3 regions of the Paraliobacillus sp. X-1268 genome follow, and region 1 is predicted to be linked to each of the others. Evidence: riboswitches for the same ligand, from Rfam matches in the RefSeq annotation. Region 1 holds a riboswitch; each other region holds the start of a gene.

What was found. Region 1 has a riboswitch for S-adenosylmethionine ahead of cobA (uroporphyrinogen-III C-methyltransferase). Riboswitches for the same ligand answer to the same signal wherever they lie in the genome.
Region 2: linked by a shared signal. The riboswitch ahead of D2K62_RS05300 (PLP-dependent aspartate aminotransferase family protein) and the one ahead of cobA (uroporphyrinogen-III C-methyltransferase) in region 1 are both predicted to bind S-adenosylmethionine.
Region 3: linked by a shared signal. The riboswitch ahead of D2K62_RS11080 (methionine ABC transporter ATP-binding protein) and the one ahead of cobA (uroporphyrinogen-III C-methyltransferase) in region 1 are both predicted to bind S-adenosylmethionine.

What each region holds. Positions count from the first base shown of each region.
Region 1 is NZ_QJSK01000025.1:21,233-32,175, forward strand. It holds gene D2K62_RS16865 (assimilatory sulfite reductase (NADPH) flavoprotein subunit) at 1-636, shown strand, start outside; gene cysI (assimilatory sulfite reductase (NADPH) hemoprotein subunit) at 660-2,372, shown strand; gene sat (sulfate adenylyltransferase) at 2,411-3,562, shown strand; gene cysC (adenylyl-sulfate kinase) at 3,587-4,189, shown strand; gene D2K62_RS16885 (SLC13 family permease) at 4,273-6,063, shown strand; gene D2K62_RS16890 (uroporphyrinogen-III synthase) at 6,077-6,895, opposite strand; gene cobA (uroporphyrinogen-III C-methyltransferase) at 6,971-7,714, opposite strand; SAM riboswitch class I at 7,806-7,915, opposite strand; gene D2K62_RS16900 (hypothetical protein) at 8,858-9,058, opposite strand; gene D2K62_RS16905 (metallophosphoesterase family protein) at 9,161-9,877, opposite strand; gene D2K62_RS16910 (alpha/beta hydrolase) at 9,955-10,902, opposite strand.
Region 2 is NZ_QJSK01000002.1:137,843-148,785, forward strand. It holds gene D2K62_RS05270 (helix-turn-helix transcriptional regulator) at 269-484, opposite strand; gene D2K62_RS05275 (LOG family protein) at 595-1,158, shown strand; gene acsA (acetate--CoA ligase) at 1,194-2,861, opposite strand; gene D2K62_RS05285 (ABC transporter ATP-binding protein) at 2,901-3,632, opposite strand; gene D2K62_RS05290 (ABC transporter permease) at 3,648-4,493, opposite strand; gene D2K62_RS05295 (aliphatic sulfonate ABC transporter substrate-binding protein) at 4,510-5,514, opposite strand; gene D2K62_RS05300 (PLP-dependent aspartate aminotransferase family protein) at 5,578-7,374, opposite strand; SAM riboswitch class I at 7,443-7,547, opposite strand; SAM riboswitch class I at 7,618-7,718, opposite strand; gene D2K62_RS05305 (alpha/beta hydrolase) at 7,805-9,508, opposite strand; gene D2K62_RS05310 (NAD(P)H-dependent oxidoreductase) at 9,768-10,319, shown strand; gene D2K62_RS05315 (cation-transporting P-type ATPase) at 10,516-10,943, shown strand, end outside.
Region 3 is NZ_QJSK01000008.1:63,853-74,795, reverse strand. It holds gene D2K62_RS11135 (VLRF1 family aeRF1-type release factor) at 1-64, shown strand, start outside; gene D2K62_RS11130 (Fur family transcriptional regulator) at 121-528, opposite strand; gene D2K62_RS11125 (metal ABC transporter permease) at 525-1,379, opposite strand; gene D2K62_RS11120 (metal ABC transporter ATP-binding protein) at 1,401-2,156, opposite strand; gene D2K62_RS11115 (spore coat protein) at 2,314-2,634, opposite strand; gene D2K62_RS11110 (hypothetical protein) at 2,650-2,925, opposite strand; gene D2K62_RS11105 (arsenate reductase family protein) at 3,115-3,471, shown strand; gene gcvH (glycine cleavage system protein GcvH) at 3,506-3,892, shown strand; gene D2K62_RS11095 (toprim domain-containing protein) at 4,023-4,379, shown strand; gene D2K62_RS11090 (thioredoxin family protein) at 4,390-4,692, shown strand; gene D2K62_RS11085 (TlpA disulfide reductase family protein) at 4,698-5,117, opposite strand; SAM riboswitch class I at 5,242-5,356, shown strand; gene D2K62_RS11080 (methionine ABC transporter ATP-binding protein) at 5,452-6,480, shown strand; gene D2K62_RS11075 (methionine ABC transporter permease) at 6,470-7,138, shown strand; gene D2K62_RS11070 (MetQ/NlpA family ABC transporter substrate-binding protein) at 7,202-8,023, shown strand; gene D2K62_RS11065 (YuzK family famiily protein) at 8,209-8,394, shown strand; gene sufC (Fe-S cluster assembly ATPase SufC) at 8,657-9,442, shown strand; gene sufD (Fe-S cluster assembly protein SufD) at 9,460-10,767, shown strand; gene D2K62_RS11050 (cysteine desulfurase) at 10,767-10,943, shown strand, end outside.

The DNA.
Region 1 (10,943 bases):
TCGATTGCAAGCAGTTTAAAGGCAAATCCTGATGAGGTTCATCTAACTCTTGGTACTGTTCGCTATCATGCCCATGGTCGTGATCGGGTTGGTGTTTGTTCAGGGCAATGTGCTGACAGATTAGAAATTGGTGATAGTTTACCAGTTTTTGTTCAACGCAATGATAGATTTAGATTGCCTGAGGAAAATGATAAACCGATTATTATGATTGGAGCAGGTACTGGTGTTGCACCATATCGAGCTTTTCTTCAAGAACGCGAAGAGATTGAAGCTGATGGTAAGGCGTGGCTGTTTTTTGGGGATCAACATTTCGTTTCGGATTTCCTTTATCAAATTGAATGGCAAAAGTGGCTTAAAGATGGTGTTCTATCAAGAATGGATGTAGCCTTTTCACGTGATACAGATGAAAAGGTCTATGTACAGGATAGAATGCTTGAACAAAGTAAAGAACTTTACCAATGGATACAGGATGGCGCACATGTGTATGTTTGTGGGGATGAGAAGCATATGGCAAAAGATGTTCAGGCTACATTGTTAGCTATTTTTGAAAAGGAAGGCAACATGAATACTGAACAAGCAGAGCTGTTTCTAACTACAATGCGCAAAGAAAAACGTTATCAACGTGACGTATATTAATTTTTCAGTAAGGGGGATAAATGATGACAACAAATAAAACAAGAGTGCAAGATCAACCTTTAGATGAAATGGAACAAATTAAAGAAGACAGTAATTTCCTTCGTGGAACGCTAGTAGAAAGTTTTGCAGATCGTCTTACTGCGAGTATTCCTGATGCTCAAACTAAATTATTAAAATTTCACGGTAGCTATCAACAAGATGATCGTGACGTTCGCCTAGAAAGAAAACAAAAAAAACTAGAACCAGCATACTCCTTTATGGTGCGGGTCCGTGCACCAGGGGGTGTCGCAACTTCGGAACAATGGTTGGCAATGGATGAGATTTCACAACAATACGGCAACGGTACGATGAAACTTACGACACGTCAAGCTTTTCAAATCCACGGTATATTAAAGTGGAATATGAAAAAAAGCATGCAAGCGATGGACGCCGTATTAATGGATTCACTTGCAGCTTGCGGTGATGTGAACAGAAATGTAATGTGTACAGCTAATCCATATCAATCAGATATTCATGCAGAAGTATACGAATGGTCAAAAAATTTAAGTGATTATCTTTCACCAAGAACAAAAGCTTATCATGAGATTTGGCTTGATGGAGAGAAACAAATTGATAGTCGTGAAACAGATGAAGAACCGATGTATGGTAAACACTATTTACCTAGAAAATTCAAAATAGGTATTGCTGTACCGCCATCAAATGATGTTGATGTTTATTCCCAAGATCTCGGTTTCATCGCAATTATAGAAGATGATAAACTGCAAGGCTTTAATGTGTCTGTTGGTGGTGGTATGGGTATGACTCATGGCGATACTGCTACATACCCACAATTAGGACGCGTAATTGGTTTTATTCCAGTTGATAAAATAGTAGATGTTGCTGAAAAAGTGATTACGATTCAACGCGATTTTGGAAATCGTTCTAATCGTAAGAATGCTAGATTTAAATATACGATTGATCACTATGGACTTGATTGGTTTAAACAAGAGTTAGCAGAAAGACTTGGTTATGAACTTGACGAGGCGCGTTCTTTTAGCTTCGATCATAATGGCGATCGTTACGGTTGGTTAAAAGGCGATGGTAAATGGCATTTAACATTATTTATTCAAAATGGACGAATTGCTGATACAGAAGATTATAAATTGATGACAGGTTTGCGTGAAATTGCTAAGGTTCACAAAGGTGATTTCCGTTTAACAGCGAACCAAAACGTGATTATTGGTTCTGTAACTGCAAAAGACAAACCTAAAATAAACAAATTGGTTAAAGAATATGGTTTAACAGATGGCAAACAAAATTCTGCCTTACGAAGAAATTCAATGGCATGTACATCGTTTCCTACATGTGGTTTAGCTATGGCTGAAGCTGAAAGATACCTCCCATCTCTAATTGATCAACTCGAATTAGTCATTAATGAAGTTGGGTTAAGAGAAGAAGAAATTATTATCCGAATGACAGGTTGTCCAAATGGTTGTGCACGTTCTGCTTTAGGGGAAATTGGTTTTATCGGTAAAGGACCTGGAAAATATAATATGTATCTAGGAGCAAGCTTTACTGGTGATCGTCTAAGTAAGATGTATAAAGAAAATATTGGAGAAGAAGAAATTTTAAATACGTTAAAACCAATGCTTCAATCCTATGCAAAAGATCGTAATGAAAAAGAGCACTTCGGTGACTTTGTTATTCGTCAAGGCTATATTGCAGCAGTGGAATCAGGCTTAGATTTCCACGCGTAATAATTGATTCACTCAAAACATATTGGAGGTTATTTTAGATGTCAATTGAAGCACATGGTGGAACATTAATTAATAGACAATTAACGGGAACAAAAAGAGAAAAAGCAGTGACTAATGCAGAAACGTTAAAAGATTTAACAATAAACGCGTGGGCTATTTCTGATTTAGAACTAATTGGAATAGGTGGTTTCAGCCCACTTACAGGCTTTTTAGGACAAAAAGACTATGAACGAGTTGTTAAAGAGACTCGTCTTGCCGATGGCAGTGTTTGGAGTATTCCGATTACTTTAGCAGTTACAAAAGCACAAGCAGAAACATATTCTATTGGGGAAGAAATAGCTTTAAAGGGTGAAGATGGGATTATCTACGGAATCCTGCAATTAGAGGAAAAATATAGCTATGATAAAAAGCTTGAAGCAAAGAATATTTATGGAACAACAGATGAAGCACATCCAGGTGTGCAGAAGTTGTACAAAAGAGGTGAGATTTATTTAGGTGGCCCTATCACCTTGTTAAATCGTCCCGATCATAGTGAGTTTGAGGCATTTCATATGGATCCTAAAGAAACACGCGCACTATTTACAGAACTTGGTTGGAAGACAATTGTTGGTTTTCAGACGCGTAATCCTGTCCATCGTGCACATGAATATATTCAAAAGAGTGCATTAGAAGTAGTTGACGGTTTGTTATTAAATCCACTTGTTGGTGAAACAAAATCAGATGATATTTCTGCAGCTGTTCGTATGGAAAGTTACCAAGTAATTCTGGAAAAGTATTATCCAAAAGATAGAACGCGTTTAGTTATTTATCCTGCAGCAATGCGGTATGCTGGACCAAAAGAAGCTATTTTACATGCGATCGTTCGTAAAAATTACGGCTGTACGCACTTTATTGTCGGACGCGATCATGCTGGTGTAGGTGATTATTATGGAACCTATGAAGCACAAGATTTTATTCGTCAATTTGAGGATGAATTAGGAATTCAAATCTTTGCATTTGAGCATGCCTTTTTCTGCCAAGCGTGTGAAAACATGGCTACTGCTAAAACGTGTCCACATGATAAGGAAAATCATGTTCATCTAAGTGGAACAAAAGTAAGAGAAATGTTACGTAATGGGGAGAAACCACCAAAACAATTTTCACGTCCAGAAGTTGCGGAAGTACTTATTAAAGGTATGCAAACAAACTGACTTTCGATATAGGGGGCTACAATCATGCACGAATCAACCAATATTGTTTGGCATCATTCAGAAGTAACGAAAGAAGAAAGGCAAAAACAAAATAAACACAAGAGTACTGTTCTTTGGTTTACTGGTCTTTCTGGTTCAGGTAAGTCTACTGTATCAGTTGAATTGGAAAAAAGATTACATGCACTAGCTATCCATACGTATCGTTTAGATGGTGATAATGTAAGACATGGTTTGAATAATAACTTAAAATTTTCTCCAGAAGACAGAAAAGAGAATATTCGTCGTGTTGGTGAAGTATCAAAACTCATGGTGGATGCAGGCTTAATAACGTTAACTGCATTCATTTCACCATATAAACAAGATAGAGAAAATGTTCGTCAATTGTTAGAAGAAGATGAGTTTATTGAGATATATATGAAAGCTACAGTAGAAACGTGTGAAAAGCGTGATCCAAAAGGTCTATACAAAAAAGCAAGAGCGGGTGAGATAAAAGGCTTTACTGGTATCGATGCACCATATGAAGAGCCAGATCAGCCCGAGTTGACAATTGAAACAGATAAGCAATCTGTTGAAGAAGCGGTGGAGAGCATTGTAAATTATTTAAAGGAGCAGGGTTATATTTCTTAATGATAGTTCTTACTGCTGAACTAGTCATTAAACCCTCTGAAACAACTTAGTGAATTGGCAATTGTATGTTAGGGGGACACAATATGACAGGCGAAATGATCTTTACTTTTATCGTAATATTTATCATGTTAATTGGATTAATTAAAGAAATAGCTCGTCCGGATATCATTGTGTTCACCGCATTGTCAATCTTTTTTATAACTGGTATTTTAACTGCGGAAGAAGCATTTGCCGGTTTTTCTAACCAAGGTATGTTGACGGTTGCTTTGCTATTTATTGTAGCTGGCGCTATTCAAAAAAGTGGTCTAGTAGAACAAGTCATCTTTCGATTATTAAAAAAAGGTAAATCTGATCAACGTACATTGTTTAGCTTTTTATTACCAATTACAGCAGCGTCGGCATTTCTAAATAACACACCAATCGTTATGACACTAACGCCTATTGTCCGAAAATGGTGTGTTGACCATAATATCGCTCCTTCAAAGTTTTTGATTCCACTTTCGTACGCAACGATATTAGGTGGTATATTAACTTTAATGGGGACATCTACTAATCTTGTTGTACATGGTTTAATGGTAGAAAGAGGAATGGAAGGGTATTCGATGTTCACTTTAGCCAAATATAGTCTGCCAGCTAGTATTATCGGGCTGATCTATTTGGTGACAATTGGATATAAGATTCTACCGAGTTATAAAGTCTCAGAACCAACTGTTACTGAGAAAAGTAGAGAATATTTAATCGAGATGGTGATCGAGGAAAATTATCCTTTTCTAGATAATCCATTAGTTAATAAGACAGTAGAAGAATCGGGATTACGAGATTTTAAAGGTGTCTATTTAATAGCTGTAATCCGAAATAATGAAAAAATATATCCAGTCAGAAATTCCACAAAAATAAAAGCGAATGATCGCCTGATATTCACTGGTGTTATTTCACGAATTGCAGAAATTCAAAGTAAAAAAGGGATTGAATTAAAGACAGGAACAAACGTCACATTAGAAAAATTACGTAATGGCAATACACAAGTGATGGAAGTGGTTATTTCGCATCAATCTTCTCTGCTTCATAAAAAGGTAAAAGAAAATAAATTCCGAGCTAAATATGATGCTGATGTGATAGCTGTGCATCGAAATAATGAGCGAATTGAAAGTGGTATTGGTGATATCACACTAAAAGCTGGAGATACACTTCTTTTATTAGCTGGTGCAGATTTTGAAGAGAGATTTGCGCAATCTAATGATTTCTATGTAGCTATGCCATTGAATAAACACCCATTGTTACACAAGATTGATAAGAAAAATGCGTGGTTATCTATTCTTATACTCACTACTATGATTTTCTTAGTTAGTTTCGGTGTTCTTTCTATGTTAAAGGCGATGACAATTACTGTAATTCTTTACTTTATATTTAAAGTTATCAGGCCAGAAGACATTAGTAGGGATATGCAATATCATGTTTTATTGTTGATTGCAAGTGCATTTGGTATCGGGCAAGCTTTGTTTAAGACTGGAGCTGCGGATTGGATTGCGAACCAGTTAATTATAGTTTCTGAGCCGTTTGGTATGTTAGGTATATTGGTATTACTTTATATTGTAACTGTTTCTTTTACAGAAATGATTACAAATAATGGTGCAGTTGTCTTAATGTTCCCCATAGCAATAGAAGCCGCTAATAAATTAGCAGCTGATCCTATGGCATTTTTAGTTATTATAACAATTGGTGCTTCTGCTAGCTTTTTATCACCAATCGGTTATCAGACAAATTTGATTGTTTATGGTCCAGGTGGTTATAAGTTTACTGATTATTTTAAAGTAGGTTTACCACTAAGTTTTATTGTAATGATTACCACAATAGGAACGATTTATTTATATTAGAAATGAAAGAGTCTTAGTCTGTATTTGCAGGCTTTTCTTTCGTTTTATAATAATTAGCTAATGATATAACCATAGCACCCATTTTTGGTTTTTCAGGAGTTAATAAACGATTGACACCGAAATCTCTTACTTGCATTTCGGTTACAATTCCAATATTAACTGCTAAAACATCACTTTCAAAGGCCTCGATTAATCTATCAATAGATTCATAGTCTGAAAAAAGGTTTTCCACTTGTGTTTTACTCGTAAATAAAACGGCATCTAATTCTCGTGTTTCGATTAAAGTCCTTAAATTTTCTAATGTCTCAGCTTCAGGTGGGTTATAGTAATAGGGCATCGATTGATAAAGAAAAATTGGCAATGCTCGTAACTGATTAAGTAGTTCCTCTTCATCCTTATTGTAAGCTTGAAAGAAAAACTTTTGTCCATCAATTTGATTTGTTTTTAACTCTTCTATTAATTTATCCATTGTTCCATCAGGTGAAGAGAAGTATGGTTTTAAATCCCATTGTTTCATCCAATTCAGTGTTTTACTTCCGCGAATAGCAAGTTTTTTCCCTCTTAATGTTTCAATATATAATTCCAGTACACCGAGATTTTTGGCAGCATTCTCTAATCCTTTAGCTCCAATACCTGTTGTGAGAATAACCCAGTCATAATCTCCTGCAATGAGATGCTCCACATCTTGCTCTGCTTTTTCTTCAAGAAGAATACGTTCACCTTGAATAGAACGAATAACTGGAGTGCCACCCTTTTTTCTAATGATTGTACTGATTTCATCGGCTTTTCTATCTGCAGTAACACCAATTTTTTTGCCTTCTAACTCCATCATTTGGTTACTTCCTTTCTTTATCAAACATGATTTAATTAGTCTACATCACCTTATTAACTAAGATGATGCAGAAGATTAGGACTGTGCAATTTCTTCAAACCATTCTAATTTCTCTCTTAATCGTACAACTTTTCCAATCACAATCATAGAAGGATTTTCAATTTCATGTAGTTTTTCGTTGATTGTTGCTAATGTACCAGTAATTGTTTTTTGTTTAGGAAGTGTGCCCCAATGAATAAGTGCAACTTCGGTGTTAACGTCCATACCGTTTTCGGTTAGCCTTTTAGCAATCTCAGGGAAATGTTTCACACCCATGTAAATGCAAAGTGTTTCCACACTGCCAACTAAATTCCGCCAATATTCATTTGAATCCTTTTCTGGATTAAAGCCCGTAATAATGGTAATAGAAGAGCTTAATGTTCGATGTGTCAAAGGTATGCCGGCATAAGCAGGAGCGGCGATACCAGCAGTAATACCAGGGACTATTTCAAAGGGGATTCCAGATTCCTTTAAGAGTTGTGCTTCCTCGCCACCCCTCCCGAAAATAAATGGATCGCCACCCTTTAGACGTGTAACGATTTTGTCTCCTCTGGCATGTTCACAAAGCAAATTGTTAATCATATCTTGATGTAAGGTGTGGTTTCCAGGTAGTTTACCACAATAAATTAATTCGGTATCTTTAGAAGCGTAGTTGAGTAATTCCTCATTTACTAGGCGATCATATAAAATTACATCAGCTTGTTTAATTGCTTTTAATCCTTTAATCGTTAATAGATCCGGATCTCCAGGACCAGCACCAACTAAAAAGACTTTCCCCATTTTATAACCCCCAACTTTTACTTATCGATAATCATCATATAAAAAATTCTCCTCCCTAGTTAAATAGAAAGAAGAAATACAGGCATCTTACTACTTATCTATCAAGTATAGAAATACTTGTGGAGTTGGCACAGTTCTAAAAAGTAATAGCCTGTTGCCGAGGTTTCATTGGGCCAGTCCCTACACCTCTCTGGATAAGAATAGTTATATATTTAGTTATATCTATAAGAATATCATTAGCAGTGAAATAAAGTCAATTAAATTCCGACTTTTTTAATGGGAATAGTTTATTATTAGTTTTACTACGTCACATTTTCTATCAAATTCGTAAGATGAGACGTAATGATGGGAACGAGGTCAACTTTAACTTATTTGTGAGACATCCTAGTTATCGCTAAACTTAAATTCCTGTTTAATGCTGTGAAGCAGGCAATTAAGTTTTGGTATAACAAGAAAGTCTAACAATTCAAAATAGAAATTGACTTCACGCTTCTTTTTGAATCATCAGTACGTGTGATCTGACGCACTTGAGAGAAACTGCGACGTAGTGGAGCTTTTTAATCCGCTACGTCAGCAAATGGATTCCCTTTCCGTGGGCACAGTCTCAGCTAACTCGGATAAGCAAAGGTCGCTTTCCGAGTGGATCTTCAACTTGTGGGATTGCGATTACTCATCCCATCGAAAACATTTGCTGTTCCCACAGGAGTATCATCCATTTGCTTCCTTCGCTAGAAAGAACTTAAAGTCCGAAAAAGTCTGTAATTGTTGATATTGTAACTTCATCAATAAACATATTACCGACCAGCGATGAAAATCCACTACGACTCCTGCAGGAACAGCGCGATCTGAAGATCCACTTGGAAGTGTCTTTCTTCCAAGTTAGCTGAAGACGTGCCTGCGGAAAGCGTAGTGGATTTTCAGAGCGAAGTAATCAGTTGAGTTAAGTCGTAGTTGATGGTAATTCCGACGCAAGGAACGCTACGTCGCAGTCTATGGTTATTCAGTAATAAACAACTTTTTTAAAAAGTTTCAAGCTTTATAATGAACACACTCCAAACTCAAATCAGCCAACGTTTGGTGATTATTTTTTTAAGTGGAAGTTGCGTATATTACAGGAACAAAAAAAGACCTATATATGAGGTCTTATTTGGTACTATCTGTGGAATCTTTATTTGATTTTTCTTTATTCTTCTCCTCGATAAAGACCCAACCATAATAAATCACCCAAAATAAAATGGCTATTACGATAGAATATTGACTTAACGTATCAGGTAGATATGTTATTAAAAGATAGCCGATAAGAATAAATGGTGGCAAAAGTAGTGCTAATTTTCTCCAGTGCATAAAACGTCACTCCCTTATATATAGCTATTTTACCACAGAATTACTTGTTATTAATATTCTGAAAAACTCCCCTTCCATGTAGCATTGGAACTGGAGTTTTTGTTAATTTTTTGCGTTTTGAATGATATTTTTCATTAACTCAATATTTGGATAGTTTACTTCCTTATATTTATCAATCGTTTTTTCAAAATCATAAGATACTTTTTCAATCGAAGCACTAACACTTCCATCTTGCACATCAACAAGAGCATAAGAAGCCTTTGTAATACCATCAAATGGCAGTCCAACACTACCTAGATTAATAATCATTTTACCGTTTATCGTACGAATATAAGATTTATGAATGTGTCCATACAGATAAACATCCGCAACCTTTTTCATTAATTCTGACTCGATCATTTCATCCGTTGCATTTGGAAGTACCGCATCAAATAAACTGTTTGGTGTTGCATGAAAACCGTGAAAAACGATATCGTTTTCTTCAAATAGCGTTTCTGTAGGTAGTTTTTCTAAGTAAGCAATGTCCGCTTGGGATAATTGGGCCACAGACCAGTCTCTTTCTTCATTCATCTTATCAAGTGCTGCGTCAGGAACTTCACCTTTTCTTACGCCACGTACAATCCAATCATCTGCATTACCTTTAATAACGGTTGTGTTTAAATTTTTAATTAAGTCAATCGATCGTTTTGGCTCTGGTCCACGATAAGCAAGGTCCCCAAGCACTACTATCTTATCAACTTCTTTTTTTCTAATATCATTTAATACTGCATCTAATGCTATCGCGTTCCCGTGAACATCTGAAATAAAAGCAATTTTCATTATCGATCATCTCTCCTTTCTTCTATCGTATCATTTTTTGAAAATAAAATTAAGTATGACGAAAGAAGCTGGTAATGTTAAGGTTCCAAGTATTTGAGAATTCGTTGAAACACAATCCTTTTAATAGGCTCTGCCTCATTAAAAAGCTCGTGACGTCCTTGATCAATTTGAGCAATTTGTAAGTTTTGAAATTTATGTTGGAGAAATTTTATGTTGTATTTCCAATCTATTGTCTTATCCTGATTTCCTTGAATGAGATAAATGAACTTTTTGCTTTCGTGATAATCTTGTATTTTTTTATTCCATGTCATTAATGCGTTGACCCATTTCACCGGAACATTGTCTGATTGAAGTGGGTCAGTTTTTATGGAACGTAAATATGCTTCATCTGTTGAATTTTGACGGAAGTTCCTTTTTATATGCTGGATAAAAGGGAACCATTTCAACATGTATAGCCCAATTTGTGATAAATTCCAATAATTTGAATGAATAAGTGGTGCAACCAATATAGCTTTATCGACGTCATGACTTGGATGTCTCAATAGATAATCAACGATGATGGCGCCACCAGTACTGTGACCAATTAGGTGTATGGGACCACTCAGTTCCTTTTTTATTATTGTTAATAATTTCTCCATAATACGACCATAATCATCAAATGTGTTGACAGAGGCAATCTTACCTGTTGAAAGGCCATGTCCTTGCAAATCATAACTAATTACTGTGTAATACTGGTTATTTAAAAACTGAATAATATGTTTTAAATAACCGACATGACTTAAATAGCCATGTAATAAAAATATATTTCCTTTGCTATGGTTGGGTTTAAAAATTTGTACGTGCACGTTATTTTGATCAATTGTTATTTTACCGAAGTGAAATGAAAGATTTGATTGTTTAAATCCGTAATAATCCTGATAGGCTTTCATAGCAGGAGTTAAATGATTTGGTTGAGCAAAGTCTAATTGTTCTTCTGAAGTGGACAGTTGTTCTAATATCTTATTTATTTCTAAATTATCAGTCACGAAAGTATACTCCGTTCTTTTTAAGATGTCGGTTTATTATC
Region 2 (10,943 bases), on a different contig from region 1:
ACAAAACAAGCAAAAAGTATCGTTTAAATAGTAAAAGACTTCTCTCATCTACTGTTGGTACATTCCCATGTTTTTTCTTGCGATAGTAGGATTGCAAAAAGACAATTCCAAAGCCGCCTATTGTGCCGATTAAACTATATGTGATTATTTCCAAAAGTGATAAGGGAATCTCTTACCCTCCTTTTTTCAATTAAATATAGGCCTAAAAATCCTCCAAATTGAATACAGATAATTAGGAACACATACATAAGTATTTGATGCTTTTTCTTCACTTTTTGGTTTCTCCTTTCTCTAAATAGAATAAAGTTTCAAATGGTATATCAAAATAGCTAGCTAATTTTAAAGCAAGTTCTAAACTAGGATTATATTTATTTTTTTCAATTGCATTAATAGTTTGACGCGTGATTTGTAAGTCTTCTGCCATTTTCACTTGTGTAATCTGTCTGCTTTTACGTACTTCCTGAATGTGGTTGATAACCTTCACGAGCCACGCTCCTCTCATCAAAAAAGTGTCAAAATATCTTTACATATATAATGCTAACTTTATTTTAATACGTTAGAATAAAAGCAGATAACAGGAAAGGATAGATGTTCATGAAAACAGTGGCAGTATATTGTGGTTCTAGTAAAGGGAATAACCTGATCTATATGGAACAAGCAAGAAAGTTAGGTGAAATTCTAGTAGCAAATGGAATAGATCTCATTTATGGTGGAGCAACGGTAGGGTGTATGGGTGCTGTGGCAGATGGTGTTCTAGAGGCAGGAGGAGAAGTAATTGGTGTGATTCCTAAAAAGTTAGCTGACGTTGAAATCGCTCATCAGAACTTAACCGAAATACATGTAGTAGAAACGATGCATGAAAGGAAAGCGTTAATGGCTGAATTAGCGGATGGTTTTATAGCATTGCCTGGAGGTTCTGGGACATTAGAAGAGTGGTTTGAGGTATTCACTTGGGCTCAACTTGACTACCATCACAAGCCGTGTGCACTTTTAAATATAAATCATTATTATGATCCAATCGTAGCGCTTTTTGACCACATGATAGCTGAAGGCTTTGTCAAAAAAGAATATAAAGAGCTAATTATTTTAGAGGAAAACGTTGATACTTTACTAAGTAGGATGACGGACTATCAACCGCGCTATATAAATAAATGGTAAACAAATAAAAAAGTAAGGCAGAAATCACATCTGCCTTACTTTACTGAGCTTTTTTCTATTTCTTGCTGTTTTAGTTCTCTACGCAAAATCTTACCACTGATTTTTGTTTTAGGTAATTCGTCCACTACTTCAATTTCTCTTGGGGCAGAGTGAGCTGCCAATTTATTTCGAACGAAAAGACGGATTTCTTCAATTAATTCAGTTGAACTAGTGTATCCAGTTCGCAATGTAATAAATGCTTTCACAATTTCACCGCGTAATGCATCAGGTTTACCAATTACGCCAGCTTCTGCAACTGCAGGGTGTTCAATCAATGTACTCTCAACTTCAAAAGGTCCAATTCTTTCGCCAGCGGAGTTGATCATATCATCATTTCGGCCTTGGAAAAAGACGTATCCTTCCGAATCTTGAATAGCTAGATCACCTGAAATATACCAACCTTTATATTGGAAGTAAGAGTTGTATTTGTCGTGGTTCCCCCAAATTTCTTTCATTAATCCAGGCCATGGCGTCTTCACAGCTAACTGTCCTACTTCACCGTTTGGGACTTCTTTACCTTCTTCATCCAAAATGCCAACATGAATTCCTGGAAATGCCCTACCCATGGATCCAGCTTTAATTGTTTCCGAAGGTAAGTTCACAATTAGATGTCCACCTGTTTCGGTCATCCACCATGTGTCGTGAATGCGTAAGTTCAAAGTATTCCATGCCCAGCTAATTACTTCTGGATTTAGTGGTTCTCCAACACTTAGCACGTGACGAAGGGATGATAGATCATAGTTTTTATGAAGATCTCCCTGAGACATTAACATGCGGAAAGCTGTTGGTGCACTATACCATGTTGTAACATGTAACGTTTCAATCAATTGGTACCAATCTTCAGCTTTAAAACGTCCACCTTGTATTACGATTGTTGCTCTGTTAAGCCATGGAGCGAACAGACCGTAAACACTTCCGGTAACCCAACCAGGATGTGATGTACACCAATATACATCGTTTTCTTGTATGTCCAGCACCCATTTTCCTGTTTGGTAGTGATGAATGATCGATCGGTGGGCATGAAGTACACCTTTTGGTTTGCCGGTTGAACCACTCGTATAATGAATAAGCAAACCATCTTCGGGATCTACCCATTCAATCAAGGATGTATTATTTTCTGTAACATATGTTTTCGATTCAATATCTTCTGTATATAAAATTTCTTTTAATGAGGGAATTAGTTTTTTCTGTACACGTTTCCCGAGATTTTTATCAGTAATTAATAAATTCCCTTGGCAATCATTGATACGATCTTGTATTGCTTCATCCATAAAACCTTCAAACAACGGACCAGCAATTGCACCTATTTTAATTACTGCTAAGATAGAGATATAGCATGCAGGATTTTTTGGTAAAAAGATAAAAACACGATCGCCTTTTCTTACGCCATTTTCTTTTAAAATTCTAGCGTAATGATCTGTTTTTTCTTTTACCTGTTGGAAAGTAAGTGAATAGCTTTCCTCTTGATCAACATAATGTAGCGCGATTTTATCACCATAACCATCGGCGACGTGCCGATCAATTGTTTCGTAAGCTGCATTCATTTTCCCTGTCTTACCATAATATAAAGCTTCTTTAGCTTGATCCCAGTCGAATGTATCTTTCGTTTTTTGATAATTTGATAGATTATATACTCCATTTACAGGAGTCAGTTCAATAGCCATCGCTGCTTTCCCCTTTGTCTGTTTAACATTATTCTATCTCTAATTTGTTCGATTAAGGTCTAAACTTTGTAATATATCAGATTTGCATTTTGCGAGTTCCTGACTTCCTCTATTTCTTGGTCTTTGTTCGGTTAAGGTTATTTCACGATCAACTTCGCCAGGTTGACCACGAAGGATAAGGATTCGATCACATAAATAAGTAGCTTCATCTATATCATGCGTTACGAGTACAATAGTTGATTGATATGCTTTCCATATATCCAGAAGTAGGTCCTGTAGTTGCATTTTCGTAAATGCATCTAACGCGCTAAAAGGTTCATCTAATAAAAGAATTTCTGGTGATGTTACGAGTGCACGTGCAATTGCTACGCGTTGAGCCATTCCTCCTGACAATTGACGAGGGTATAGATTTTCATTACCAACAAGCCCAACGTTCGCAATATATTCTTTCGCACGTTTCTCTCTAGTTGCTTTATCACCTTTTAGGCCAAAAGTGACATTGTCTAATACGGTCAGCCAGGGTAATAGGCGTGGTTCTTGAAAGATAAATCCTGTGGTATCATGTACACCTTTAGAGGTACTTCCGTTAATTTCGATTTCCCCTTCGTAACCATCATCCAAACCAGATATTGCACGTAATATCGTGCTTTTTCCACAACCACTTGTACCTAGTAAGCCAATTATCTCTCCAGGTTGAACAGATAAATTAACATTTCGGACGGCTGTGTTTCCGGCAAAGGTTCTGCTAACGTTACGTAATGCTAAGCTCATGTCGGTTTCCCCCTGTTATGTTTTTACGAATCGATCTTGCCAGTGTAGTGAGCGTTCTTCTAAAATCTTTAGCAACCAGTCTGATAATTTACCAATAATTGCAAAGAGAATAATACTGGAGATAATCGTTTCTGGTGATAGTGTATTTTGTCCTAATACAAGTAAATATCCTAGACCTTGACTTGCCCCCATTAATTCTGCTGCAACAACGAACATCCAACCAAGTCCTAGTCCACTGCGTAAGCCAATTAAAAAAGAAGGTAAGGATGCTGGTAATATAATGCGATGTACTTGCTGAAAAGGCGTTAATTTATACATTTTTCCAACTTCAATTAATTTCCGATCTACACCTAAAATACCGCTAACAAGATTTAGATAAACGGGGAAAAATACCCCGACTGCAATCATCGTGATTTTAGATGTTTCCCCGATACCCATCCATAAGATAAATAAGGGTACCCATGCTAGTGATGGAATCGAACGAAAGGCTTGTATAATTGGATCAAATAATTGTTCCGCTTTTTGATAGAAACCAACAAGAGAACCTAATAGTATGGCTACAAGTGTTCCAATTACAAAACCAGCAAAGACACGATAAACGGTAATGCCAATATGCCCCCATAATTCGCCAGTCTGGCCCATTTCCAGAATGGTTAAGAATATTATTGAAGGAGCCGGGAGTTGGTAGGAGGGGAAGACCCCCGCTTTACTTAGAAGCTCCCAGAAGATAAGCAATATAACTGGTAATATACTGCCTAAAATAATAGTTTGTGAACGTTTATTTCTAGCTTTTTTAAGTTTATCCTTTTTCACTTGACTCGTAACATATGCACTTGAAACATCAGCTTCATTTTTAGACATTTGTTATTCCTCCCACTTATTCAACTGTTTCTTCTGCAAAAGCGGGGTTAATTAATTCATTCGTAAGTTCCTCGATATTAGCATCTGCATCAATAACTTCCCCATCTTGCAAAATGCCTCCAGATTCAATTAATGCTTCGATATGAACATCACCAGGAATTGGATTAGAAAAATCATTTCTTTCTAATTGGATTTTTGCAACTTCTACATCAATATCTGCTTCTTCAGCTAATAATTCAGCGGCTTCCTCAGGGTTTTCAAGGATCCAATTTCTAGCTTTTTCGTATACTTTAATCACACGATTTACGTAATCAGGATAATTTTCAGCGAATTCATTTCTTACGTTTAAGAATCCATACGTATTAAAATCAGCATTACGGTAGAACAATTCAGCGTCTGCTTCAATTTCCAGTCGTGCCATATGAGGATCAAGTCCTGCCCATGCGTCAACTTGCCCAGAAACAAGTGAGGATGCACCGTCGCCATGTTGTAAGTTAACAATTTCTACTTCATCAGGATCGATATTTTCAGCTGCCAATGCACGTAGTAGGAAAATATACGGATCTGTTCCGATTGTTGCTGCAACCTTTTTACCGGTTAAGTCAGCTACTGACTCAATGTCAGAATCGGGATTCGTTACGAGTGCTGTCCATTCAGGTTTTGAATAGATATAAACATTTTGAATTGGTGAACCATTTGATTTAGATATTAAAGCTGCCGCTCCAGCTGTAGAACCGAAGTCGACACTATCACTATTCAAGAATTCTAAAGCTTTATTACTTCCTTGACTTAATGCCCATTCAATCTCAATACCTTCTTCTTCAAATTCTTCCTCAGCCCAACCGAATTTCTTTAAAACTAAACTAGTTGGAGAGTAGTATGCGTAATCTAAACGGATTTCTTCTGGACCTGTTTCTTCTCCACTTGTATCAGATGAACAACCTACAGCTATTACCAATACAACACCTACAAGAATAATTGCAAGAAAGCTTCTAACATCAATCAATGCTATTTTTTTCAATTTTATTTGCCCCTTTGTTTTTACTAATCGACTTTTATCTCTATAAGCCAATTATAGTTTCATTTAAATTTCACATGCATATGTTGAAATTGACCCGCGTAAACGTTGTGCCTCTTTATACGTACATCTGTTATGGATTACTTCTAATCCTGCTTCGCTGGCAATTGCAGCAGCTTCTGGTGAGACCACACCTTCTTGCAACCAGAAGACTCTTGGTTTGACTTCAATTGCTTCTTTTGCAACGCCAATTGCTGCTTCTGGACTTCTGAATACTTGAACAATGTCAATCGCTTCAGGGATACTCTTTAAATCTGGATAAGCTTTTTCACCCAATATTTCTGTTTCACGTGGGTTAACTGGAATGATTTTATAACCGAGACGTTGCATTTTTCTTGCTAGACGGTAACTTGGTCTTGCTTCTTTACCGCTTAATCCAACAATGGCTAACGTCTTTTGTCTTGTTTTTTCAACGCCATCTATTTCAAATCGTTCGTAAGGGGAGTTTAACGCCCATTTAATGATTCCTTCATCGTTGATGACAATGTCATTTGTTTCGCCTTTGCCAATACCTGTTGCCTTAACTAATGCTTGATTTAGATCATGGATAATATCATCAAGCGATTCAAGACCTACAGATAATCTTACCAATTCTTCTTTAACACCAGTTTCAATTAACTTCTCTTTTGATAATTGTTGATGTGTTGTCGAAGCTGGGTGAATTATTAATGATTTAGCATCTCCAACATTGGCTACGTGTGACCAGAGCGAGACATTATCAATCAATTTTCTTCCTGCATCTCGGCCACCTTTAATACCAAATACGAGAATGGAACCAAAACCATTATTTAGAATATCCTTTGCTAAGGCATGTGAACTGTGACTTTCAAGCCCAGGATAATCAACCCAATCAACTGCTGGATGGTTATCTAAATAGTTGGCTAGTTTAATTGCATTTTCATTATGGCGCTGTACACGTAGATGTAAAGTTTCTAATCCTTGGATAAGTTGGAAAGCATTATATGGACTCAATGATGCACCAAAATCACGTAACAATTGCACACGGACTTTCGTACTAAATGCTAAAGTGCCGAAATCTGTTGCATAGCGAATACCGTTATAGCTTGGATCAGGCTCTGTGAAAGTTGGGAATTTTTCTGAATTCCAGTTAAATCGACCACCATCAATGATAATTCCACCGATTGTAGTACCATGTCCGCCTATCCATTTGGTAGCAGAGTGTACGACAATATCGGCACCGAGTAAAATAGGTTTACACACATACGGCGTGGCAAAGGTATTATCGATAATTAATGGTACACCAGCCTCATGTGAGATTTCAGCTACTTTCTCTACATCCAAAACATGTAAGTTAGGGTTACCGATAATTTCACCGAAAACTGCTTTTGTTTTATCAGTAATTGCATCTTTAAAATTATCTGGATTACTTGGATCAACAAATTTTACATTGATTCCGTATCGAGGTAACGTTATAGCAAAAAGATTATATGTTCCACCGTATAAGTTAATCGCTGCTACAATTTCATCTCCCGCACTGGCTACATTTAAAATAGATAACGTAATGGCAGACATACCAGAAGAAGTCGCAACAGCAGCTACACCATCTTCTAATAGAGCTAACCGTTTTTCGAAAACTTCAACAGTGGGATTGCCAATTCTTGAATAAATGTTACCTGGTTCATCAAGCGAAAATAATCGTTCTGCGTGTTCAGAGTCATGAAATACATAAGAAGTAGTTTGATAGATTGGTACTGCACGTGAACCAGTTGTTGGATCGGGAGCTTGCCCGCCGTGTAATGCTAAAGTTTCGATGTCATACGTTGTGTTTTTTTCTTTTGTCATAGTAAAACCCTCCTGTAATGTTATAAAAAAGCCCTCTTCTTTAAGAAGAGGGCGGTAAATGCATGCTCTTCTTATCTATCAGAATGAATCTGCTGGAATTAGCACCTTTTAAGTAGTAACTTAATGGTTGCTGGGTGTCATCGGGCCAGTCCCTCTACCACTCTTGATAAGAGTTATTTTGTTTTATTTGCAAGAAAAACCCTCTTTCAACTGACGATGAAAGAGGGTTTTAATCCGCGAATTACTTCATCATCCAAAGCTTATGCTTTGCTGGTAGGGGCACCTTGCTGAGCAGGTTGCCGTGGAGTCGTTAAGCCAGATCTTTCGTCCACTCTTTATAAATGTTTAATGTTAAATAGAGTATACCACAGATATCTTATGTGTCTAGTGGGTTTTTTAAATTTATTTGAATATTCTTTATAAAAAGATATTATTTGTTTACATACATAAACCGTTCCATATAGTAAATAAAAGCTTGATTGTAGTAACTAGCAAAATAATAGTCCCCATTATGTCCGGCATAAGGCATCATTAGTAAAGTAGCTTGCTCATTTCCATTCTCTCGATACGCTTCATAGAAATCACGAGAAATAGATGCGTCAACAATGCCATCTGCGTCTCCTTGGAATATGAGTGCCGGCGGACTATCTTCTTTAACTAGGAGAGATGTATCCATAAACGAATCAGAACCGGCTATTCCAATATTTTTAGCTAATCCATTGGCAGGATAAATCGGGATAATACCATTTACATCAAGTTCAGGGTTTAAAACATCTTGATAATTCTCACTTGTAAGGCCTAAACCAGCTGCATTTGCTAATTGTCCACCTGCAGATGCCCCAGAGATAAAAACGGAGTCTAAATTCGCATTATAATCATCATTGTTTTCAACTAAATAATTAGTAAAAAGACCGATGTGACGGACCATATCATCAAGAGAGAAGTCAGCAACGATATTTTCGGGGACTGGTGCAAATTCAACAAATTTATCCTCACTACTTAATCCGTACTGAATATCAAATACTACATAGCCTTGACTTGCGAAGTACTTATTAACTGCTGCATTGTTAGATGATCCTTTGTCACCAATTGTCCAACCGCCACCATGAATTCGAATTAAAACAGAGCTATTTCCAGGCAATTGGGCTGGATTTGATGTCGGTAGATAAGCATCGAAGTGTAATTCAATTCCTTCATCCACACCCTCTGTTCCTGAGTAGAATAAAGTGTCTTGTTCAAGATTATAGTTTTCAGTTGATAATCCGAAAAAGTAAGCCGGTAATGAAAAAGGTACGTCTAAAAAAGTATCTGTCATACTATCAGTTAATGAATTTTGATCCGCTTCATTTAATGTGTTTGAAAAGTCATTTTCCATCTCTGAAAAGGTTAATACGGTTGTAACGAGAGGAACAGAAAAGGTGATAGAAACAGCTATTCCTATAATAGAAGTTATGATACTAATAAACGAAAGGTTTTTACCAGTCCGCATTCTAAGAATCAGTGCGACGATTGCTAACGTTATTAAACTGAAAAACAAAGCATATCCAGGAACGAATAATTCAACAATGCTACCATTATTTTCTCCTCTTATTAGTAGAAACGATACATATGCTCCTAAAAGCAGACAGAGTATCCATAGACTTATCATCAGGATATGGAAGAATCCCTTCTTATCTTGCGTCATTGTGTTGCTAAATCTTATGTATCCCATGTTATTTAGACTCTTACGTGTCGTTCCTGCTATTATCCCGCCTAAAATAAACAAACTAAGTAATAGAATTATAGAAACCATACTTCGTGAAGTTGTATTTAAAGGATCAAAAGAAGCGATGGAGTTTAGAATAGGCAAGAGTAACATTATTAAGATTGTGAAGGTTAAATAGAAGTAATCGAGACCCTTCTGATTACTAGGAATAGCAGCCACAATAAAGTTACCTAAAAGAGTTAACATCATAAAAATACCGTAGATATTCCATAACCCATTTGAACTATCAATTAATAGATAAACAATTCCTGCTATAATCGTTAAGCTATTTGCTAGTATAAGCATGCTAGAGAAGCTACTTGCAAAAGAACGACTAGGCTTCGTAAATAGGTTTGTTTGGTTTAATTGTTTATTTAATGAAGTGCGCACGTTCAGTTCTCCTTTTTGTTTACTTACATTTTTTTCTTTGAGCCATGTTAATTTTAACATGAATACATATTTTAAGTAACTCAACTGTCGCAGAGTGAAACTGAAAAATAAGTCTTACCATTCAAAGCTAAAGTTGACTTCATGCTCCTTTCATAAGCATCACTGTGCTTAAGTTTTTTTACAAAAATAGATACTAAATTCCAGAGTTAGAACATATACTCTCTAAAAGTATGCATAAATGTTAGGGGATGAGAATGTAGTGAAACATATTTTAATCATCAACGGTCATCAAAAGTACCCACATAGTAAAGGGGATCTAAATCATACTATCTTTCAAGCAATAATTAAAAAATTAGAAACAGTATATCAAATAGATACAACGATTGTTGATCAGGGGTACGATATAACAGAGGAACAGGAAAAATTCTTATGGGCAGATATTATCATTTTCCAAACTCCTATTTATTGGTTTAGTGTACCAGGTAAATTCAAATCATATTTTGAACAGATCTATAAGCGAGATCTCTTTTTTACAGGCGGAAAGGGTTATGGGTGTGGTGGATTGTTAACGGATAAACAATATATGTTCTCTACAACATGGGGTGCACCGGAAGAGGCGTTTTTAAATAAAGCGGAATTCTTTGATGGGAAAGCTATTGATGATGTATTACTTCCGCTTCATAAAACACAGGAATTCACTGGGATGAAGCAATTAAAAACTTTTTCTGTTCACAAGGTTAAAACCCCTGATATAAGTGGATATCTAGAAAAGCTTGATAAACACTTAGAGGAAGTATTTGATTTATCGTAGTGCTACCCAAAACCTAATTACTTTAATTTTCACCTTACAATAGTGAAAACAGTGTCTTAAAAAGGCGCTGTTTTTTTATTTGGTGTATAGATATTTTTAAAATATAAATAATAAGTGAATATATTAATGTGTTTGATAGCAGATAAAGTTGAAAATGTATTACTATATGTGAATTTTAGAAGGAAGGAGATGAAATATGAACAAACAGAAATGGTTCCATTATGGAATAGAAGATGTAGTGGAGAATTTAAATACGGACAGAAAAACTGGACTTACGATTAAAAATGTAGATAAGCAACAAGAAAAATGGGGTAAAAATGAACTGCCAGAGCAGGAAAAAGATCCAGTATGGCTAAAGTTTATTCGACATTTTAAAGATGTATTAATCTATGTATTATTAGTAGCAGCAGTTATTACAGCGATATTAGGACATTATATTGATACGGTTGTTATTATTCTTGTCGCGTTAATCAATGCAACAATCGGCTATATTCAGGAGAATAAAGCGGAGAAAGCATTGGAAGGGATTAAAAACATGTTATCGTTGCAAGCAACAGTTATTCGTAACGGAGAGCGTTCAGATATACCATCTAATGAACTAGTACCAGGGGATCTTGTTATATT
Region 3 (10,943 bases), on a different contig from region 1:
TATCTTTTATCAAAATATATTAGATCATGAAGAATCACAGGTATTGGAAAAAGTACTTGCTTAACAAAAAGGGCTTCTCTTACAAAAAAATGTAAGAGAAGCCCTTTCAACGTGATGCAGTTACTGACACTCAGGACATCTTCCATATATCTCAAACTTATGATCATCAATCATAAAGTTACTTAATTCTTCTTGTATATCATCCATTGGACAACTTAGAATTTCCTTTGTAACACCACATTCTTTGCAAATAAAATGATGATGATGATGCTGATCACATTTCATGCGAAAAAGCTTTTCACCATCAAGCTCTGTAGATTCAAGAATATCAAGCTGGTCAAATAAATGTAAGTTACGATATATCGTGTCAAAACTAATACCGACGAAATTAGGTTCCATATGTTGTAATAGATCTTTAGCTGTACGATATCGATCTTCATTGGAGAAATAATCTAATATAACTTCACGTTTATCAGTATATTTATAGCCTTTTTCTTTCAACACGGATAACGCTTCTTGTACTTTCATATGATCGCCTTCCTTCTAGTGAAATAATCCCATGCTTTTTTTAGACCAATTGTAATAAGTAAAATAAAAATAGAAGTCATAACAATCGTACCACCAGGCGGGATTTCAAAGTAATATCCTGTTACTAACCCTATAATAACAGATAATTCACCAAAAATGACAGAATAAAATATTGTTTGTTTAAACCCTTTGGCAATTCTAATACTCGCAGCAACAGGTAATGTCATTAAAGCTGAAACGAGTAAGACACCGACAATTCGTATAGACGCTGAAATGACAAGTGCAACTAATACAATAAATATGAAATGGATTCGTTTTGCATGAATTCCAGATACTACCGCATGCTCTTCATCAAAAGAAAGCATAAAAAGCTCTTTGTAAAAAAATATTATTACGAAGAGAACAATAATGGTAATGGTTAAAATACTCCATAGGTCATTACGACTAACAGCTGATACAGACCCAAATAAATAACTATATAAATCCGTATTAAATCCATCTGCAAGGGAGATGAAAATGACACTAAGGCCAACACCACCAGATAAAATAATAGGTATTGCTAATTCTTGGTATGCCTTGTAAACACTGCGCAGGCGTTCAACAAACATCGATCCTATAACAGAAAAAAACATCCCAGAATAAAACGGGGAGATAATGGCTAATCCATATTTCTTTTCCATTAGTAAGCCAAAGGCAATGCCACCTAAGGTTACATGAGATAACGCATCAGCAATTAACGATAGGCGCCGAACAACGACAAATGTTCCTAGTAATGGGGCAATGAAGCCAATTAGTAAGCCGGTATAAAAGGTGTTTTGTAAAAATTCATACGTAAAAAATTGCGTGAGCATAAGTACACTTCCTTAACTAATTTAATGCTGATGTGTGACAAGGTTTAGATCATGACCATAAAAGTGCGATAATTCTCTATCAGTCAAATTTGAGAATGATTTCGTGTCTCCGTGAAAATGCAAGGATTTATTTAAACAAGCAATACCATCTGCATGCTCAGTCATTGTTCCTATGTCATGTGAGACTAATAATAGTGTAATATTATTTTCTTCATTCAGACGATGCAGTAAGCCATAAAATTTTTGAACATTTTCAGTGTCAATTCCTACTGTTGGCTCGTCAAGAATTAATAAGGCAGGATCACTTACTAGAGAGCGCGCAATAAATATACGCTGTTGCTGTCCTCCTGAAAGATCGCCAATGTTTTTATTGATATAATCTTGCATCCCAACCATTTTAATTGCATGTTCAACCTTTTGTTTATCTGCTTTTTTAAAGAAGTGGAAATAACCTAATTTAGCTGTAATTCCTGTAGAAACAACTTCTCTTACTGTTGCAGGAAAACCTCGATTAAAACTATTTGCTTTTTGTGATACGAATCCAATTCTACTCCACTGTTTAAAGTCGGTAATATTTTTGTCAAAAAGTTTTATCGATCCTTGTTGTGGCTTTTCAAGACCGAGCAATAGCTTTATAAGTGTCGTTTTCCCACCACCATTTGGTCCAACAAGACCTAAAAAAGCACCTGTATTAATTTCTAGATTAATATCTTTTAATGCATGTTTATTATCATATGCAAAGCTAACATTCTCCATTGTTATAAGTGGTTTGGACAATTTATGAACCCCCGATTTTCTTACAAAATTCACTATAGCCTATTGTATCTTAATGATTGCATTTTGTAAATAAGAATAGTTACGTTTTAAGCGTGATGTAAGTTAGGTGAATTAAAAAACGTGCTTCTCCATTAGGAAAAGCACGTTTTTATTAAGATTAATGGACTGGAAATTGATTAGTGTAACCACTATATTGTTGATTTGCTTGCTGGATTTTTTGTTGATCGGCTTTATCTATGCTATACCAACCATTTTTGAACATCAAATTATACAAATTTCTCTGACAATCTTGCGTTTCATTAAAAATAGCTAGTAAATCCTGATAAAACGTTTGATTACTGGCTTCGTTTAATGCAATACTGTATGATTGTGTCATATATTTTTCCGTAGATAACATGTCATTAATAAAGTCGCGGTCATTCATTTCAGGTGTTTTGTTAACTTGTGTTTCAGGGTTTTGAACCTTTTGCTGATTCATATCTTATCCTCCTTATTATTGCATCATTGAATTTGGTTGTTGATTTGTATGTTGTAAAATCTTTTGATAATGTTTTTGGTGCATCTGACAGACTTGTTCCAAAGCAGATTTGAGCTCAGGGATAGTGCATTGTTCAGCAAAAAAATGTGCCTTTTTTGTTGCATTTAAATTCCATGACATCATGTCAGTTAAATATAATAAGTCTTTTGAAGATACAACAGTTGGTGGTTGTTGCATAATTTGACCAGTTTGAGCAGTGTTCATATTTGTTGCTTGTTGTTGCTGTTGCATATGTGGTGTCCTCCTTTTAATTTGTGCATTTGTAATGTCACCATTACTAATGAAATTATACAGTGATGATTTAGAGGCATACTACTAGTCAGGTGTGCATTTTTCTTATATACTAATAGGAAATAATCAGGGTTTATAACAATTAAAAGAGGTTATTATGATAAAATAGAAATAAAGGAGTGACATACAATGACGATTACTTTTTATGCATATCCAAAGTGTGGTACGTGTCAAAAGGCGAAAAAATGGCTTGAACAAGAACAAGCTGCGTATACTGAAATACATATAGTAGAAAACCCACCAACCAAAGAACAATTACGTTCGATTATATCTAAAAGTGACATGCCAATTAAAAAGTTTTTTAATACAAGTGGTTTAAAGTATCGAGAGCTTGGATTAAAGGATAAGTTATTGGATGCAACGGATGAAGAGAAATTGGACTGGTTAGCTTCTGATGGCATGCTTATAAAACGACCATTAACAACTGATAATGAAAAGGTTACACTAGGATTTAAACTAGAAGAATTTGAACAGACTTGGAAATAGGTTAATTTAAAATACATTTATGGAGGTAGTTAGAGTGAGTTTACCAAAAGATTTGCGTTATTCCGAAGAACATGAGTGGGTTAAAGTAGAAGGAAATAAAGTACGAATTGGTATAACAGACCATGCGCAAGACGAATTAGGTGATATTGTATTTGTAGAATTACCTGAAGAAGGTGACGATATAGAGTCAGATGAGCCATTTGGTAGTGTAGAATCTGTTAAAACTGTTTCTGAGTTATATGCTCCAATTAGCGGGAAAGTGGTTGAAGTAAACGAGGAACTCGATGATAGTCCTGAATTTGTTAATGAATCTCCATATGATAAAGCGTGGATGGTTGTAATAGAACCAAGTGATTCATCTCAGATTGAGGCATTAATGACTCCAGAAGAATACCAAGCAATGATTGAAGATGACGAATAATTAATTATTGCATGTTTTTTTTCCTTTTTCATACAATATTACAGACAGTATAAGTTATAATCCCTTGTTACAAATGCAGTAACAAGGGATTACTTGTAAATAACGTTAATTAGTAAAGTAGGTGAAGCTCATGTCTTCAAATGATACTAAAAAGATCATTATTGTTGAAGGACGTACAGATAAAAAACAAATCGAAAAATTAATTGACGAATCAGTTACGATAATTTGTACAAATGGGACGCTGGGTGTTGAGAAGATGGAAGAGTTAATACTAGATTATGACTTAGACAATCGAGACGTTTTTATCTTGGTTGATGAAGACCATTCGGGTAATAAATTACGAAAGCAATTATCAATAGAATTACCACACGCAATACACATTTTTATTGACAAGACTTTTAGAGAAGTTGCAGCAACCCCAGAATTAGAACTAGCGACAGCATTATTAAGTAGAGGAATTACTGTAAACCCTAGTTATCTTATGTAAGGTGGGAAATATGATACCAATAACGCGTGAAACAATACGTACAGTAGTGCAACCAGATAAAATGATTTTTATTTATACCCCTTTTTGTGGAACGTGCCATTTAGCGAGAAGGATACTAGAAGAAATTGAAGAAGCTTCAAATGGAGCTGTTATATTTTATGAGCTAAATGCAGGTTTATTTCCTGAGGTGATGCAACAAGAAAGAATAGAAAGTGTTCCTTGTCTATTGATGACCAATAATGGAGAGCCGAGTAAAATATACTCGTTCGAATCGTTAGGTAAGTTAAATAATTTATTACATTCAAATCGCTGAACCTATCATTTAGGCATGATATTACCTACTGCTGTAACGATATCTAAGAAATTGGCTTTATCATTAAATTGTTTATAAATAGTTCCGGTTGAATCAATTAATACAGTAGTTGGAACACCCTGACATTGATATAAGTTATATATTTCTGTTCCTTTATCCATTAAAGTTGGCTGTTCCAAAAATTCTTTAGTGAAATCTACAGCTGCTGATTGATCGCGTTCTCTACCTGTAACATTAATAGTCAACATTTTCACTTTTGGATTGTCTAGTGATCGGTAAAGTTGTTCCTTCTTTGGTAAGTCGATGCTACAATCTAGGCACCATGAAGCCCAAAAAGTAAGAATAATGATACTGCCAAGGTCATCGTGTAAATGATAATTACCTTCTTTATTTAAATAGGGTAATACAAAATTTGGTGCTAACATTTAAATCATCCTTTTAATAGAATATTGCTATTATTCTAACACATTTTATGGCGTTAAAATATGTTGACATTGATTATTAGCATATGCTAAAATCACATTTAGTTAAAATAATTACATACATTATCTCTTATCAAGAGAGGTGGAGGGACTGGCCCGATGAAACCCGGCAACCGTTAAACATTTATTTGTGTTTAAAAAGGTGCCAATTCCTGCAGAGCAATTGCTTTGGCAGATGAGAGAACAGGAAAGTTATATTCGCCAGCCAAAAACGCGTCTTTCTGTTCTCTTGAACAGAAAGTCGTGTTTTTTAATTTGTGTAGAAAGAAGGAATAGTATGATATCAATTCAACACTTGTCAAAAGTTTATAAAACCAAATCTTCAACTATTCAAGCAGTAGATGATTTAAGTTTAAATATAGATAAAGGCGAAATATTTGGTGTAATTGGATATAGCGGAGCTGGTAAAAGTACCTTTATCCGTTTAATAAATCGACTGGAGGAACCATCAACTGGCGATATAATTATTGACAATCAAAAAATAACGTCATTATCTAAAAATGAATTAAGACTTTCACGTCAAGAAATTGGAATGATTTTTCAACATTTTAATTTGTTATGGTCAAGAACAGTTCGAGATAATATTGCCTTACCACTAGAAATAGCTGGTTTATCAAGGCAAGAGCGTTATAAGCGTGTTGATGAATTAATTGGACTTGTTGGTTTGACAGGCAGAGAAGATGCATTCCCATCGCAATTGAGCGGTGGTCAAAAGCAACGTGTTGGCATAGCAAGAGCTCTAGCTAACAATCCAAAAGTACTTTTGTGTGATGAAGCAACCTCAGCACTTGATCCAGAAACAACAGACTCTATTCTTTCTTTATTAGTAGATATTAATCAAAAACTTGGTTTAACTATTATCCTTATTACACATGAAATGCACGTTATCCAAAAGATTTGTCATCGTGTTGCAGTAATGGAAGAAGGTAGAATTGTTGAACAAGGTGATGTAGTAGAGGTTTTCTCGCATCCGAAACAGGGTGTTACAAAGAAATTTGTTGAACAAGTTATGGGTAAACCGGATGATGAAGTTACGGAAGAAACATTAATCAAGTCTGTTACAAAAGGAAAGGTTTTACGTTTACACTTTGTTGGTGAAACAGCAAATCAAGCTGTTATAAGTCAAGTTGCTAAAAGATTTGATGTGGAAGTTAATATCTTACATGGTAACGTTAAGCAAACGCAGGCAGGTGCTTACGGTACCTTATTTGTAAATGTAATAGGTGAAGAAGAAGTAATAGAAGAAGCACTAAGATTTATTACTTCTACATCTGTTGAAGTGGAGGTGAAAAATAATGCTAACTAATCCATTTCCGAACGTTGACTGGATGGATCTACTATTTGCAATGGGTGAAACATTCTATATGACAATGCTTGCTTTAATAGGAACATTAATTTTTGGTGTTATTTTAGGTTTATTATTATATCTTACAGCGAATGATGGCATTTGGGAAAATAAACTATTGAATTTCATTGTATCGTCAATCGTTAACGTTTTTCGCGCGATTCCATTTGTTATTTTGATATTATTACTTATTCCATTTACTGATTTTCTTATTGGAACGATACGTGGTCCAAATGCGGCTTTGCCTGCTTTAATTATTGGGTCAGCACCATTTTATGCTAGATTGGTGGAAATAGGTTTAAGAGAAGTTGACAAGGGAGTAGTAGAAGCAGCTAAATCAATGGGTGCAAAAACAACAACAATTATTTATAAAGTGTTGTTAAAGGAATCCACTCCAGCACTCGTTTCAGGTTTAACGGTGACAGCGATAGCCTTAATTGGTTACACCGCAGTAGCCGGAGTTATAGGTGCAGGTGGTTTAGGTGACTTTGCTTATTTCCACGGATTTATGCGCAGAGACTTTGATGTTGTTTTCGTTTGTACAGTCTTAATCGTAATAATTGTATTCATCTTCCAATTTATCGGTGATGCGATCACCAATAAATTGGATAAAAGGTAATCGTTAATAATACCCACTATGTTGGGAATTATATATAAAACAAAAAAAGGGGAGCAATGCAAAATGAAAAAACTTGTAACATTATTATTGTTAGTATCTGTTGGGATTATATTAGCGGCATGTGGAAACGGAGATTCAGAGGACAATGTGATTAAAGTCGGTGCAACAAGTGTGCCACATGCTGAAGTTTTAGAGGAAGCTAAACCATTATTAGAAGAAGAAGGCATAACATTAGAAATCGAACAATATACAGATTACAGTTTACCAAACCAGGATTTAGTCGATGGTACAATTGATGCTAACTACTTCCAACATGTTCCATTCATGGAAACTGAAATTGAAGAAAAGGGCTATGACATTGTTAATTTAGGTGGCGTTCATTTAGAACCAATGGGTGTTTACTCTCAAAGTATTGAAAGTATTGATGACATTGAAGAAGGAACAGAAGTAGTTATTAGTCGTAATGTACCAGATCATGGTCGTATCCTTTCTTTATTTGAATCAAATGGTCTAATAACATTAGCTGATGACGTTAAAAAATCAGAAGCGACTGTTGATGATATTGTTGATAATCCATTAAATTTAACTTTTTCAGCAGATGTAAATCCTGAATTTTTAATTGAAACATACCAAAGTGAAGAAGATGTACTAGTTGCAATTAATACTAACTATGCAATTGAAGCAGATTTATCACCAGTAGACGATGCTTTGTTTATTGAAAGTGATGATTCATTATATGTGAATATTGTGGTTGCAAATGCAGAAGATGAGAATAATGAAAACTTAAATAAATTAGTAGAAGTTTTGCAATCAGAGGAAATTCAAAATTTCATTACAGAAAATTATAATGGAGAAGTAATTGCTGTTGGTGGATCAGAAGAATAATTCGAGAAATTCAAATGAATTCAAAGGATATTTGATGTACTTTAACTAATTTTAAACTCAATTCTATAGGTGAAGCGAAAAGGTTATTTATTAGTCCAAACGATTTGTCAACTCTTTTGTTACATCATCTTACAAATGATATAATAAATTTGTTCAAATAAAGAAAGGATGGGTTTTAACAAACCATGGATAATCTAGCTTTAACTTATACAAGTGAAATGGAAAAGGCGATGCAATTAAATCACGGTTTAGGATTCGCTGAATACGAAAGAAAACTAAATCAACGTTTAGAAATTGAAAGAGCACGAGAGAAAAGTCATCGAAATGGCTTGAAAGCAGTAACAGAGATGAAACGAAAAGTGCATCGTTAATAAAAGAAAAATATTAAGATCCCTTGCGAATACATTTGCAAGGGATGTTTGCGTTATAATAGAATAGAAACATGTAAATTAGTTTCTTCATTATAATACAATTAATAAGAAAAAGTTTGAAAACAAGTTGGAATTATGAGTGAAAATCTTGATTATAGATTCGAAATAGTATAAGATTGTAATGAGAATAAACTGAGAATGAATAAAAATTATATTGTTCATTCCACACAACATAAATAATAATTTTTTTGGGGGTATCGAAATGGCAGGATCTATTCTAGAAATTAAAGATCTTCACGTTCAAATTGAAGATCAAGAAATATTAAAAGGTGTTAATTTAACGATTAAAGGTGGCGAATTCCACGCGATAATGGGGCCGAACGGTACTGGTAAATCAACGTTGGCATCAGCAATCATGGGGCATCCTAATTATGAAATAACTAGTGGTAGTATACATTTAGATGGTGAAGATGTTTTAGAAATGGAAGTTGATGAACGTGCAAAAGCTGGACTATTTCTAGCGATGCAGTATCCAAGTGAGATTAGCGGTGTTACAACATCTGATTTCCTACGTTCTTCTGTTAATGCACATCGTGCAGAAGGAGACGAAATTCCTTTAATGAAGTTTATTAAAGAAATGGATAGTTCAATGGACTACTTAGAGATGGATAAAAATATGTCGCAACGTTATTTAAACACTGGTTTTTCTGGTGGAGAGAAGAAACGTAATGAAATTCTTCAATTAATGATGTTAAAACCTGCGATTGGTATATTAGATGAAATTGATTCTGGATTAGATATCGATGCATTGAAAGTTGTATCAAAAGGAATTAATAAATTACGCAATGAAAACTTTGGTTGCCTAATTATTACACATTATCAACGTCTTTTAGACTATGTTACACCTGATTATGTACATGTAATGATGCAAGGACGTGTTGTTAAGTCTGGTGGACCAGAATTAGTTAAACGCTTAGAGGCTGAAGGTTATGATTGGATTAAAAAAGAGCTAGGCATTGAAGAAGAAACCGTTGGTAACAACGCGTAATAGTAAGGAGGGATTACATGGCTATTGAAACGAAGCAACCATATGAAAAAGAATATATCGAACAGTTTTCTGAAAAACAAAACGAACCAGAATGGATGAAGGTATTTCGCACCCAAGCATTAGAAATTTCTAAGAACTTGGAGATGCCAAGACCTGATAAAACGAATATATCTAAATGGAATTTTACGAAATTTAATTTAGAAGCTGAAATAAATAAACTTGATTCGTTAAAAGATTTACCAGATGATATCAAAGTATTCGTTGATACGGATAAAGATGATCATAATTTAGTCATCCTTCGTAATCAATACAATGCTTATGAAATGGTTTCAGATAAATTAGCAGATCAAGGTGTTATCTTAACTGACATTTTCACTGCACTACAAAAATATCCGGAACTAGTTCAAAGATATTATATGAAAGATGCTGTTGCATTTGACGAAAATCGTTTAACAGCTCTACATGCAGCATTAATGAATGGCGGTATTTTTGTTTATGTGCCCAAAAATGTTGTTGTTGAAGAACCACTACAAGCAATTTTTTGGCAAGAAGATAATAATTTTGCTTTATTTAATCATGTTATTGTTGTAGCAGAAGAAAATAGTTCCCTAACATATGTAGAAAACTATATTTCTTTTAACAAAGATGAAGAAACTGTTGCAAATGTTGTAGCAGAAGTAATTGCACATGACAATGCTTCTATTTCTTTTGGTTCTGTTGATAACTTTGCGCATGGTACTACCGTTTATATGAATCGACGTGGAATTGCTTATCGTGACGCGAAGATTGAATGGGCATTAGGTCAAATGAATGATGGTAATACGGTTTCAGAGAATATAACGCATTTGATTGGAGATAATTCCTTCTCTTATGCTAAAGCTGTATCAGTTGGACGCGGAGATCAAATCCAAAACTTTACTGCAAAAATTGTCAATTATGGAAAACGTTCAGAAGGACTTATCTTACAGCACGGAGTAATGAAAGACAGTGCCTCTGCCATTTTTAATGGTATCGGAAAAATTGAACATGGTGGTACAAAAGCAAATGCTGAACAAGAATCCCGTGTTTTAATGCTTAGCAAAGATGCACGAGGAGATGCAAACCCGATTTTATTAATTGATGAAGATGATGTAACAGCAGGCCATGCTGCATCAGTAGGTCGTGTTGACCCGATTCAATTGTATTATCTTATGAGTAGAGGTATCTCGCAAAGAGAAGCAGAACGCTTAGTAATTCACGGCTTCTTAGCACCTGTTGTTAATGCAATACCAATTGCAGCAGTTAGAGAACAATTAACTGAAGTTATTGAGAGGAAAGTATACTGATGGATGTAAAAGCTGTCCGTTCACAATTTCCGATTTTAGATCAAAACGTTAACGGAAGTCCTTTAGTATATCTTGATTCTGCTGCAACATCGCAAAAGCCATTACAGGTAATTGAAGCAATTAATGCTTATTATCGTCTAGATAATTCAAATGTCCATCGAGGAGTTCATACCCTT